DNA from 3 places in the Alteromonas sp. AWM4_230 genome. Region 1 is predicted to be linked to each of the others. Evidence: predicted binding sites of a transcription regulator. Region 1 holds the regulator's gene; each other region holds the start of a gene.
What was found. The regulator sigma-54, encoded in region 1, starts transcription at its own class of promoters, with help from an activator protein. The targets are predictions, from matches to a motif close to GTTGGCACGNNNNTNGNNT.
Positions count from the first base shown of each region.

Region 2: a site for sigma-54 is predicted at 1,366-1,384, ahead of flhA (flagellar biosynthesis protein FlhA). Genes of this name have one in related genera too.
Region 3: a site for sigma-54 is predicted at 2,170-2,188, ahead of ACXACS_RS03060 (Tll0287-like domain-containing protein). Genes of this name have one in related genera too.

Region 1 is NZ_JBSWTB010000001.1:4,149,034-4,152,318, forward strand. Features, by position in the region: gene lptA (lipopolysaccharide transport periplasmic protein LptA) at 1-149, shown strand, start outside; gene lptB (LPS export ABC transporter ATP-binding protein) at 152-877, shown strand; gene ACXACS_RS17865 (RNA polymerase factor sigma-54) at 951-2,432, shown strand; gene hpf (ribosome hibernation promoting factor) at 2,463-2,750, shown strand; gene ptsN (PTS IIA-like nitrogen regulatory protein PtsN) at 2,764-3,207, shown strand.
Region 2 is NZ_JBSWTB010000001.1:3,831,454-3,834,738, forward strand. Features, by position in the region: gene flhA (flagellar biosynthesis protein FlhA) at 1-1,310, opposite strand, end outside; gene flhB (flagellar biosynthesis protein FlhB) at 1,477-2,601, opposite strand; gene fliR (flagellar biosynthetic protein FliR) at 2,608-3,285, opposite strand, start outside.
Region 3 is NZ_JBSWTB010000001.1:701,977-705,261, reverse strand. Features, by position in the region: gene ACXACS_RS03065 (cytochrome ubiquinol oxidase subunit I) at 1-1,133, opposite strand, end outside; gene ACXACS_RS03060 (Tll0287-like domain-containing protein) at 1,505-2,107, opposite strand; gene ACXACS_RS03055 (sigma-54 interaction domain-containing protein) at 2,259-3,285, shown strand, end outside.

The DNA of each region.
Region 1 (3,285 bases):
GTGATAAGATTACGTTCGATATGATTACTGAACAATTGCTTGCAACGGGTGGTGCCGGTGAAGATGGTGAAGGTCGTGTAACCACAGTATTTACTCCTGACACCATTCGTAAAACATCGTCTAAGAAAGACAACGAGGACAATGAATAGCAATGGCAACTTTGAGCGCTAAAAACCTTGCTAAATCGTATAAATCGCGACAGGTTGTTCGCGATGTAAGCCTTTCAGTGTCTACCGGTCAAATTGTTGGTCTTCTCGGCCCTAACGGCGCTGGTAAGACCACCACTTTTTACATGATTGTAGGCTTAGTCAACTTAGACAAAGGCAAGATCGAAATTGATGATAATGAGCTTACTCACCAGCCAATGCATGAGCGCGCTCGCCGCGGTATAGGCTACCTTCCGCAAGAGGCATCAATATTTAGAAAGCTTACGGTACATGAAAATATCATGGCCATTTTGCAAACCCGTAAAGATTTAAATTCACAACAGCAAGAAGAAGAAGCAGACGCCCTACTTGATGAATTTAATATCAACCATATACGTAATAGTACGGGGATGAGTTTGTCAGGGGGAGAACGGCGTCGCGTAGAGATTGCCCGCGCTCTGGCAGCAAAACCACAATTTATTTTGTTAGACGAACCATTTGCCGGTGTTGATCCAATATCAGTTAATGATATAAAGAAGATAATACAGCATCTGCGAGATAGGGGTATTGGTATCCTTATCACGGACCATAACGTACGCGAAACATTGGATGTTTGCGAAAAAGCGTACATTGTGAGTCATGGCGAGCTTATTGCGCAAGGAACTGCGGAACAGGTTTTAAGTAATCAAAAAGTAAGGGACGTATACCTAGGCGAACAATTCAGGCTATAGTTAGTGTAACCTAATTGTCATTTTTCAGTTTCGCTCTGGTATATTTAATTTAGAGCATTTAAATAAGACGTAGATGAAACCATCTTTACAGCTAAAATTTAGCCAACAACTTACAATGACACCTCAGCTTCAGCAGGCCATTAAACTGCTGCAGCTTTCTACGCTTGATCTCCAGCAAGAGATACAAGAAGCCCTCGATTCTAATCCGCTTTTAGAAGTGGAAGAAAGTAACGACGAGCCACAAGTAGAAAAGAACAATGTCGATAGTGACGATAGCGCTGCTGAAGCGACCGCTTCTGCATCAAGCGATACGCTAGAAGCGGGAGATGCACTGGAGAAGAATGATCTTCCCGATGAGCTACCTATCGACAGTACTTGGGATGAGTATTATTCGGCTTCTTCCGCGCCTGCACCTGGCCCATCTAATGATGATGAACAAATCTTCCAAGGTGAGACCACAGAAGACATTCAAGAACATCTTCTTTGGCAAATGCGCCTCACTCATTTTTCAGATACTGACCGCGCTATCGCTACAGCAATCATCGACTCAATTGACGAATCAGGTTATTTAACCGTTACTCTTGACGACATCTTAGAAGCGGTCAACGACGATGATCTAGAAGAGCCTATCGAAATGGACGAAATAGAGTGTGTACTTAAGCGCATTCAAATGTTCGACCCCATTGGTTCAGGTTCTCGTACACCTCAAGAGTGTCTTATGGTGCAATTGCGCCAGTTTTCAGAAGACACACCGTGGCTTGCTGAAGCGAAGCAGCTTATTGAGGAATATTCAGACTTACTGAGCAGTAAAGACTACCGCACGCTAATGCGTAAGAGCCGATTGAAAGAAGATCAGCTGCGCGAAGCAATGCGTTTACTTCAAACCTTGAATCCTCGCCCAGGTAGTGCTTTAGTTACTAAAGAGCCTGAGTACGTTATTCCTGATGTCTCAGTAACCAAGAAAAATGGCCGTTGGGTGGTTGAGCTGAACCCCGACAGTCTGCCTAAATTAAGCGTAAACCAACAGTACGCAGCGATGAGTCGTCGTGCCAAGAACAGCAGCGATTCACAATTCATCCGCTCACACATGCAAGAGGCCAAGTGGTTCATAAAGAGCCTTGAATCTCGCAACGATACCTTAATGAAGGTTGCAAATTGCATTGTGCAGCAGCAAATGGGCTTTTTTGAGCACGGCCCGGAAATGATGAAACCAATGGTGCTAAATGATGTCGCAGAAATGGTAGATATGCACGAATCGACTATTTCGCGTGTAACAACGCAGAAGTATATGCATACGCCCCGTGGCATCTTCGAATTGAAGTATTTCTTCTCAAGCCACGTAGCAACAGAGTCAGGTGGTGAGTGTTCATCTACAGCGATTCGTGCATTGATCAAGAAGTTAGTGGCTGCGGAAAATCCTAGCAAGCCGCTAAGTGATAGCAAGATTGCTTCATTGTTGGCCGAGCAAGGCATAAAAGTCGCTCGGCGAACAATAGCAAAATACCGGGAATCATTGTCGATCCCGCCGTCGAACCAACGCAAAAGCCTTATTTAAACGGGCTTAATAATATAAGGAAGACGAAATATGCAAATCAACCTTACTGGTCATCATGTCGAAATCACCGACTCTTTGCGTAATTATGTCGATACGAAGTTCAGCAAACTTGAACGTCACTTTGATCACATTTCTAATGTGCATGTCATCCTGAACGTTGAAAAATTAAATCAAAAAGCTGAAGCGACTGTTCATTTAAGTGGCGCTGAAGTATTCGCATCCTCAGAAAATACCGACATGTATGCGGCGATTGACAGCATGGTTGATAAACTCGACCGGCAGGTAATCAAGCATAAGGAAAAACTGAAAAAACATTAGTAGTTAATTGAGCATGGATATACAAGCCATCGTAAGTCTGGACCGCACCGAGTGTGCGGTTCAGTGTAATAGTAAAAAGCGAATTCTTGAGATCATCGCTGATATCGCTGCCAAGCATAACGACAACATCGACCAGGCAACGGTTCTAAATAGCTTGATGGCTCGAGAACGTATGGGTAGCACGGGTATTGGTAACGGGATAGCACTGCCTCACGGTCGCTTGGCTGGCCTTGAGAAGGTAATAGCAATCGTTGTAACAAGTACACCAGCTATCAACTTTGATGCCCTAGACGAAAAGCCCGTAGACATATTCTTTGCTCTTCTCGTTCCCGAAGAGCAAACCGAAGGACACCTTCAGACACTGGCTACCGTAGCCGGTAAGCTAAGCGACAAAGAAACGATTAAAACAATACGTCGTGCAACAACCAGCGACGAAATTATTTCTGCATTAAGTTAAACAATAAGTGCCTACACCTCATAGGTAGGCGCTTTATTTGACAACTCGCATGTGATGAAACCAGAATATAAGGGAGAA
Region 2 (3,285 bases), 320 kb from region 1:
CTTATAACGGAATCGCCAATTGTGACGCCGAGCATAGCGATGGTATAAGTGTTAGGCTCTAAGTCTAGATTGTCGCGTATATGAACAGGTGGAATAAGGAAACCCAGCTCTTGCGATAGTTTCTTACGTACGCCTTTAATTCGTGTCAACAACTCACCACCTTGAGATTTATCAACAAGCGGAATTAAGCGATAGCCCACTTCTAAGCCAATGGTATCCACCTGCTGAACGTCGTCCCATCCCAGCTCTTTAACTTCAGGTGCAACAGTTTCATCTTTTGAAATGTTCTCTGGCAATTGAGGTTCTTCAGCTTTCTTTTTAGCTTGAACGGTCTGCCAATATGCAAAGCCCGCAATCAAAAATGAAAAACCCAAGAATGCGATATGAGGCATACCCGGAATGATACCCATGACGAAAAGCACGCCTGATGCTATATAAAGCGCTTGATTATTTCCTAGCTGACCACGGATCTCTTTACCCATTTCTTGGGTTTCGTTTTCTCGAGTAACGATAATCGCCGTTGCTACAGAAAGTAGTAATGAAGGTATCTGCGCCACCAAACCATCACCAATGGTCAAAATAGTGTAGATCTCTATGGCACTTCCAAATGAAAGACCGTGCTGAATCATGCCTATGAATAAGCCGCCAACAATATTGATAAGCATGATAAAAAGGCCGGCAACTGCATCGCCTTTTACAAACTTTGATGCACCGTCCATCGACCCGTAAAAGTCAGCCTCTGCGGTTATTTCTTCACGACGCTGACGCGCCTGGTCTTGGTCGATATAGCCTGCATTTAAATCAGCATCGATCGCCATCTGCTTACCAGGCATAGCATCCAAGGTAAAGCGAGCACTTACTTCTGAAATACGTCCCGCACCTGCGGTTACTACCTTGAAGTTGATAATAAGAAGGATAGCGAAGACAACAATACCCACAGCATAGTTACCGCCGATAACAACCGCACCGAAGGCTTCAATCACTTTACCTGCCGCATCTCCCCCTTCGTGGCCGTACAGTAATACAACCCGCGTAGACGCAACGTTAAGCGCCAAACGCAGAACTGTCGCAATTAGGAGTACAAGTGGGAAAATACCAAAATCCACAGGGCGTTGGGTGAGTACCGCTACCAAAATGATGACGAGAGAGAGCGCGATATTAAAGCTAAACAATACGTCGAGTAAAAACGGCGGCATGGGTAGTATTACCATTCCCATGATTGCCAAAAGGACAATAGGCGCGCCTAAACCACTGGTAAAATTTTGCAGCTGATTTTTATCGAATCGCTGAAGATAACCGGATAACTGCATGGCTGGGTGTCTCTCTATCAGAAAATTGACGCTTTATGTAAATCTTCAATAGAGTTTTCAACTAACGTGCCAGCTTTATACGAAGCGGCATTTATGTACACCAATAGAGCTAAAGAGTATGCGGAAGGCATAAACTGGCCACAAAAAAGCCTGGTAAAAGAGTCACTTAGCGACGGTATTCTGGAGGGATAGGCAAATCTCGTTTAAGTGGTTTAGGACGCTTCCCCTTCCCTGCCCTATGTGCTTTAAGCTGATAAACATGTGCTAGCACCTGTGCTACCGCCATAAATAAGGCGTTCGGAATTTCATCGTCGACTTCTGTCGAATAAAAGATGGCACGAGCGAGCATAGGAGAAGGTATTAAGGGTACGTCATTGGCGGTAGCAATTTTTCTGATATGCATAGCCAATTCATCAGCCCCTTTTGCCACCACGACAGGTGCTCTTACACCCTGTTCGTCATACTTAATCGCTACTGAAAAGTGAGTCGGGTTAGTTACTACCACGTCTGCCTGTGGTACTTCCTGCATCATGCGCTTAGTTGCCGCCTGATACTGCAAGCGACGAATACGACCTTTTACCATAGGGTCGCCTTCCGCATTTTTCCGTTCGTCTTTCACCTCTTGCTTGGTCATTTTCATTTCTTTGTTGTGCTTATACATTTGATAAGGCACATCGATGAGCGCGATAGGGATCATGCCGCACACCAGAATAAGAAATGCCCACTTAAGCATGTCGAGCGCGTGAAAGATGTTTCCCGGATATAGCTCCATATCTAAATGCAGTGCTTCATCTTCGAAGAACAACAGCGCTCCTATGGCCATGCTGATGATAACCACAACTTTAGCGATGGATTTTAATAGCTCAACTAAGCCGTTCATGCCGAACATTCGCTTAAAGCCCTGAATTGGACTCATCTTGGAGCCCTTAGGCTTTGCACCTTCCCAGGTAAAATTAAAACCACCAAGTGCAATAGAGCCATAGATGCCGGCTATCATAGCTACCACCATATAAAGCAACACGGCAGGACCTACCGCTGAGAAAGCTTCACCCCATGCGCCAAACATGTGGGTGATATCATAGGTTTCGTCGCGAGAGAGAATAAACATTCGCTGGGTAAGTTTGAAAACAGATTCAGCAATCCAACTGCCCACAAACAAAAACATGAAGGCGCTGACAATAAGCACTAAAGTTGTGGATAGTTCACGGGAACGGGCCAGCTGCCCTTTTTTTCGGGCATCATCGAGTTTTTTCCCCGTGGGGTCTTCTGTTTTTTCGCTTGAATCTGCCATTTTTTCCTAACCACAAATGTTCAATAGTTCACACATAAACTGTTCGGCTCTAAACCATTGGGTTTCAAAGTGCGCAGTAAAGTTATCTAGCGTTATCCATATAATCAGTAATCCCATTACCTGAGCAATGGAAAAACCAATACTAAAAATGTTTAGCTGCGGCGCAGCTTTGGTCATTACACCAAATGCTAAATTCACAATAAGTAGTGACACTATGGGCGCTAGAGACAAGGTTACTGCCGATATAAACATCCAACCTCCCCAATGAGCAATATCGCGAAACTGTTCACCTGTCCACCACGCTTCGCCTATGGGAAACGCCTCGAAACTCATTACTATCATTTGGATCATGGACAAATGCCCATCCAAGGTCCAAAACAATAAGGTCGCTAATATTAGATAAAACTGACCAACTGCAGGTACGTTTATACCGTTTACGGGGTCAACAATAGACGCGAACCCTAAACCAGTTTGCATGGCTATGATTTGGCCTGCGAGCACGAAGGTATTGAGCACCATCATAGAAATAAAGCCAATAGCAATACCAATAAGCAGCTGCTGAATAACAATTAAAAATGTGCCCACATCCACCAAGTTTTCAATAGGTGATGGAGGGACTACTGGCATGATGATGAGCGTTAGCATTATACCCAGCAGGGCTCTTACCTGCGGGGGAATTGATTT
Region 3 (3,285 bases), 3.4 Mb from region 1:
TCAACGGCTTGTTGAATGGCCGTTTCTGATGGGTTTGATACATCGTCTGCGTAGGGCTCAAGCAGCATGGCGTAGCCAAGACTGTCTTTGTTGGCTTCAAAGGCTGCACGCTGCTCAGCGGTCGCTGTGCCGTTTCTTACATCACCAAGCACTTCGTACGCTTTAATGCCGCTTAAAATACGCTCGCGATTCTCTTCTTTAAGATCCTTAATACCTTTCACTTCTTCGGTTAACGAACGGGTTGCAATGATGCCCATTGCCCACGGAATCTGAAGGGCGTATTCGGTTTCCTCTTTCTCATCGTTAGGTATACCAAAAACAGTGAACGGTGCTGGCGCAGGGTGGGTTTCGTACTCTGCTTCTACAGCAGCTAATTTCACTTTTTGCACGTCACCCAGTTCATAGCCACTTTCGTCACCTAAAACAATAACTGACAAAGTTGAAGCTAAGCCAAAGCTAGCTGCAATCGCAAACGAGCGACGGGCAAACGCTATATGCTTATGGTTTAGTAGATAGTAGCTAGAGATTGCCAACACAAACATGGCGCCGGTCACGTAGCCTGCTGAAACTGTATGAACGAACTTAACCTGAGCTACAGGGTTAAAAATAACGTCAGCGAAGCTGGTCATTTCCATACGCATTGCTTCAAAGTTAAATTCAGCACCTACTGGATACTGCATCCAGCCATTAGCGATTAGGATCCAAAGCGCCGAGAAGTTAGAACCAATAGCAACTAACCAAGTAGTCATAAGGTGCTTCACCTTAGACATTTTGTCCCAGCCAAAAAAGAACAGGCCCACGAAGGTAGACTCCAAGAAGAAAGCCATAAGCCCTTCAATAGCCAGAGGCGCGCCAAAGATATCGCCAACATAGTGGGAATAGTATGACCAGTTCATGCCGAACTGGAATTCCATGGTTAAGCCTGTGGCTACCCCAATGGCAAAGTTAATACCAAACAGCTTTCCCCAAAACTGGGTCATTTGCTTGTATATCTCTTTACCTGTCATCACATAGACCGACTCCATGATGGCAAGTAAAAAGCTTAGCCCTAGTGTTAAGGGTACAAAAATAAAGTGGAACATCGCAGTTAATGCAAATTGCCACCGCGATAGTTCTATTAACGTATCGCTCATGGGTTATCTCCCTTGTCTCTTTTGCGCGATAAGCGCTTGACCTTAAATAAATTTATTGGTTATTCAGTGGTTATCACGTGAACATTCATCACAGCTAGAGCATGGTTTGTGCCATACATCACTTTTCTCGTTAATCTGAACTAACAACTGATGAATGACAGTCTATTCGTACTGTGCAGGACAATTATTCCATGGCGAAAAGTTGCGCACTTTGATCCATCGCAAGGATCTAATATGAACTTTGCGCCAATTTTGTCATTTTTAATGACAAAATTGGCGCAGATAAAAAGAAGACAGGGATGTCGTAGCCTTATTCAAAATGGTTGAGAAGAGAGCTTTTGCTTCAGCTAATACAAAATTAACTGAAGTTGTTACTGTGGCGAATAGGTCAGTGTGAACGCGCCGCGCAATTCACCAAGTTCAAACCCAGTGGCCTCATCCTTAGGGTAATGTTTTAAAATGGTGTCCTTTACTGAAGGTGCAACTTGGCCACCGTGGCACGCCATGCAAACTTGACCTTGTTGAATAGCCATCATGTACCGGAATTCGCCACTGTCGCTGTCATACTTAGAGGTATCCATAGGCATAGGCGGCTGTTTACCCTCTAGCTTAGCCTTTTCCAATAGAGAGGTGAAAAGGGCTAGCTGCTCGCGCTCCCACTCGTCTGGCGCGTTATTCGGGTTTCTCACTTTTAGCGCAGTACGCCCTACTTCCCACCCATTTTGGCTAAGCCCCTCGGCGATAGGCTCGGCGGCCAACTGACACTCTTCTACACCCGCTTCTAAACCACCAGACTGAATTGCCTGTTTTAGCCTAGATTTAAGCGCTCCACCAAGTGCTTTAGCGTGAACTCTTGCCTGCTTCACTTTTGTTTGTACTTCGCTTTCAGCTAGCTCGTTGGTTTGTGCATTAGCGAAAGGGCAACCGGCGCTTACGGCCACCCCCAACGCAATTAAAAAGGTGCGTTTTTTCATTGTGTAACTCTCCTATTGACGGACGTATTTGCACTCAGGCATTGTGATTCAACTAAAACAATCAACAAGCTCTATGCCAATATGTTAAGTTGGCAAGATAAAAGTAGCATTAACTAATACGCTGACAATGAACATATCAATTGTACAAGCAATGATAGATGCAATAGACAAACCCGCTATTTTCATCAATCAAAATTACATTATTGAGGCGGTCAATGCGCCTTACAGAGATACTTACCCTGTCGATATCAAGCTCGGTTATAGCACCTGTTATCAGGTATCTCATCGAAACAATAAGCCCTGTGACCAATGCGGCGAGCAGTGTCCTATGCAGGAAAGTAAAAAGTCGGGCCGAGCAGCTAGTGTGGTGCATATCCATACCACCAGCGAGGGCCAAAGCTACTGTGACATTCTGATGCGACCTATCTTCGACGGTCACGGGGATTTAATAGGTTATCTGGAAATTCTAGATAAGCTTGCCTTTGCGTCTAACCGCCCCTCTGCTGGAAAAATGATTGGCGAGTCTGAAGCATTTAAAACTATGCTTAATAAAATAAATCGCGCTGCAAATTCAGATATATCCGTTTTACTGTTTGGTGAAACCGGAACCGGGAAAGAACTGGTGTCTCAGGCTCTACACTCAAGTAGTCATCGCGCTGAAAAACCTTTTGTTGTAATTGAATGTACTGGGTTGTCTGATGCTTTGCTTGAAAGCGAGTTATTCGGCTATGAAAAAGGCGCGTTCACCGGCGCGACCACCAATAAAAAAGGGCTAGTAGAGGCGGCTGAGGGTGGCACCCTATTTTTTGATGAAGTAGGTGATATACCGCTTGCCATGCAGGTTAAACTACTAAGATTGTTTGAAACCCAAACCTATCGCCCTGTGGGTAGCGTAGTCTCTAAGAAAGCTAACTTCCGTTTGGTTTGCGCATCACATAAGAATTTGAAACAAATGGTAGAAAGAGGCGAGTTTCGACGCGATCTTTATTACCGAATTGCGGGCTTTCCTATTAGCCTTCCGTCTTTGCGAGAAAGACCGTCAGATATTGCGCTTATCGCAACGCACTTTTTAGCGCAGTCGCAAGAGAAAAAGCGTTTCAGCAAAAAAACACTAGAGAAATTGAGTAGCTATACTTTTCCGGGCAATATTCGCGAGTTACGTAACATCGTGGAGCAAG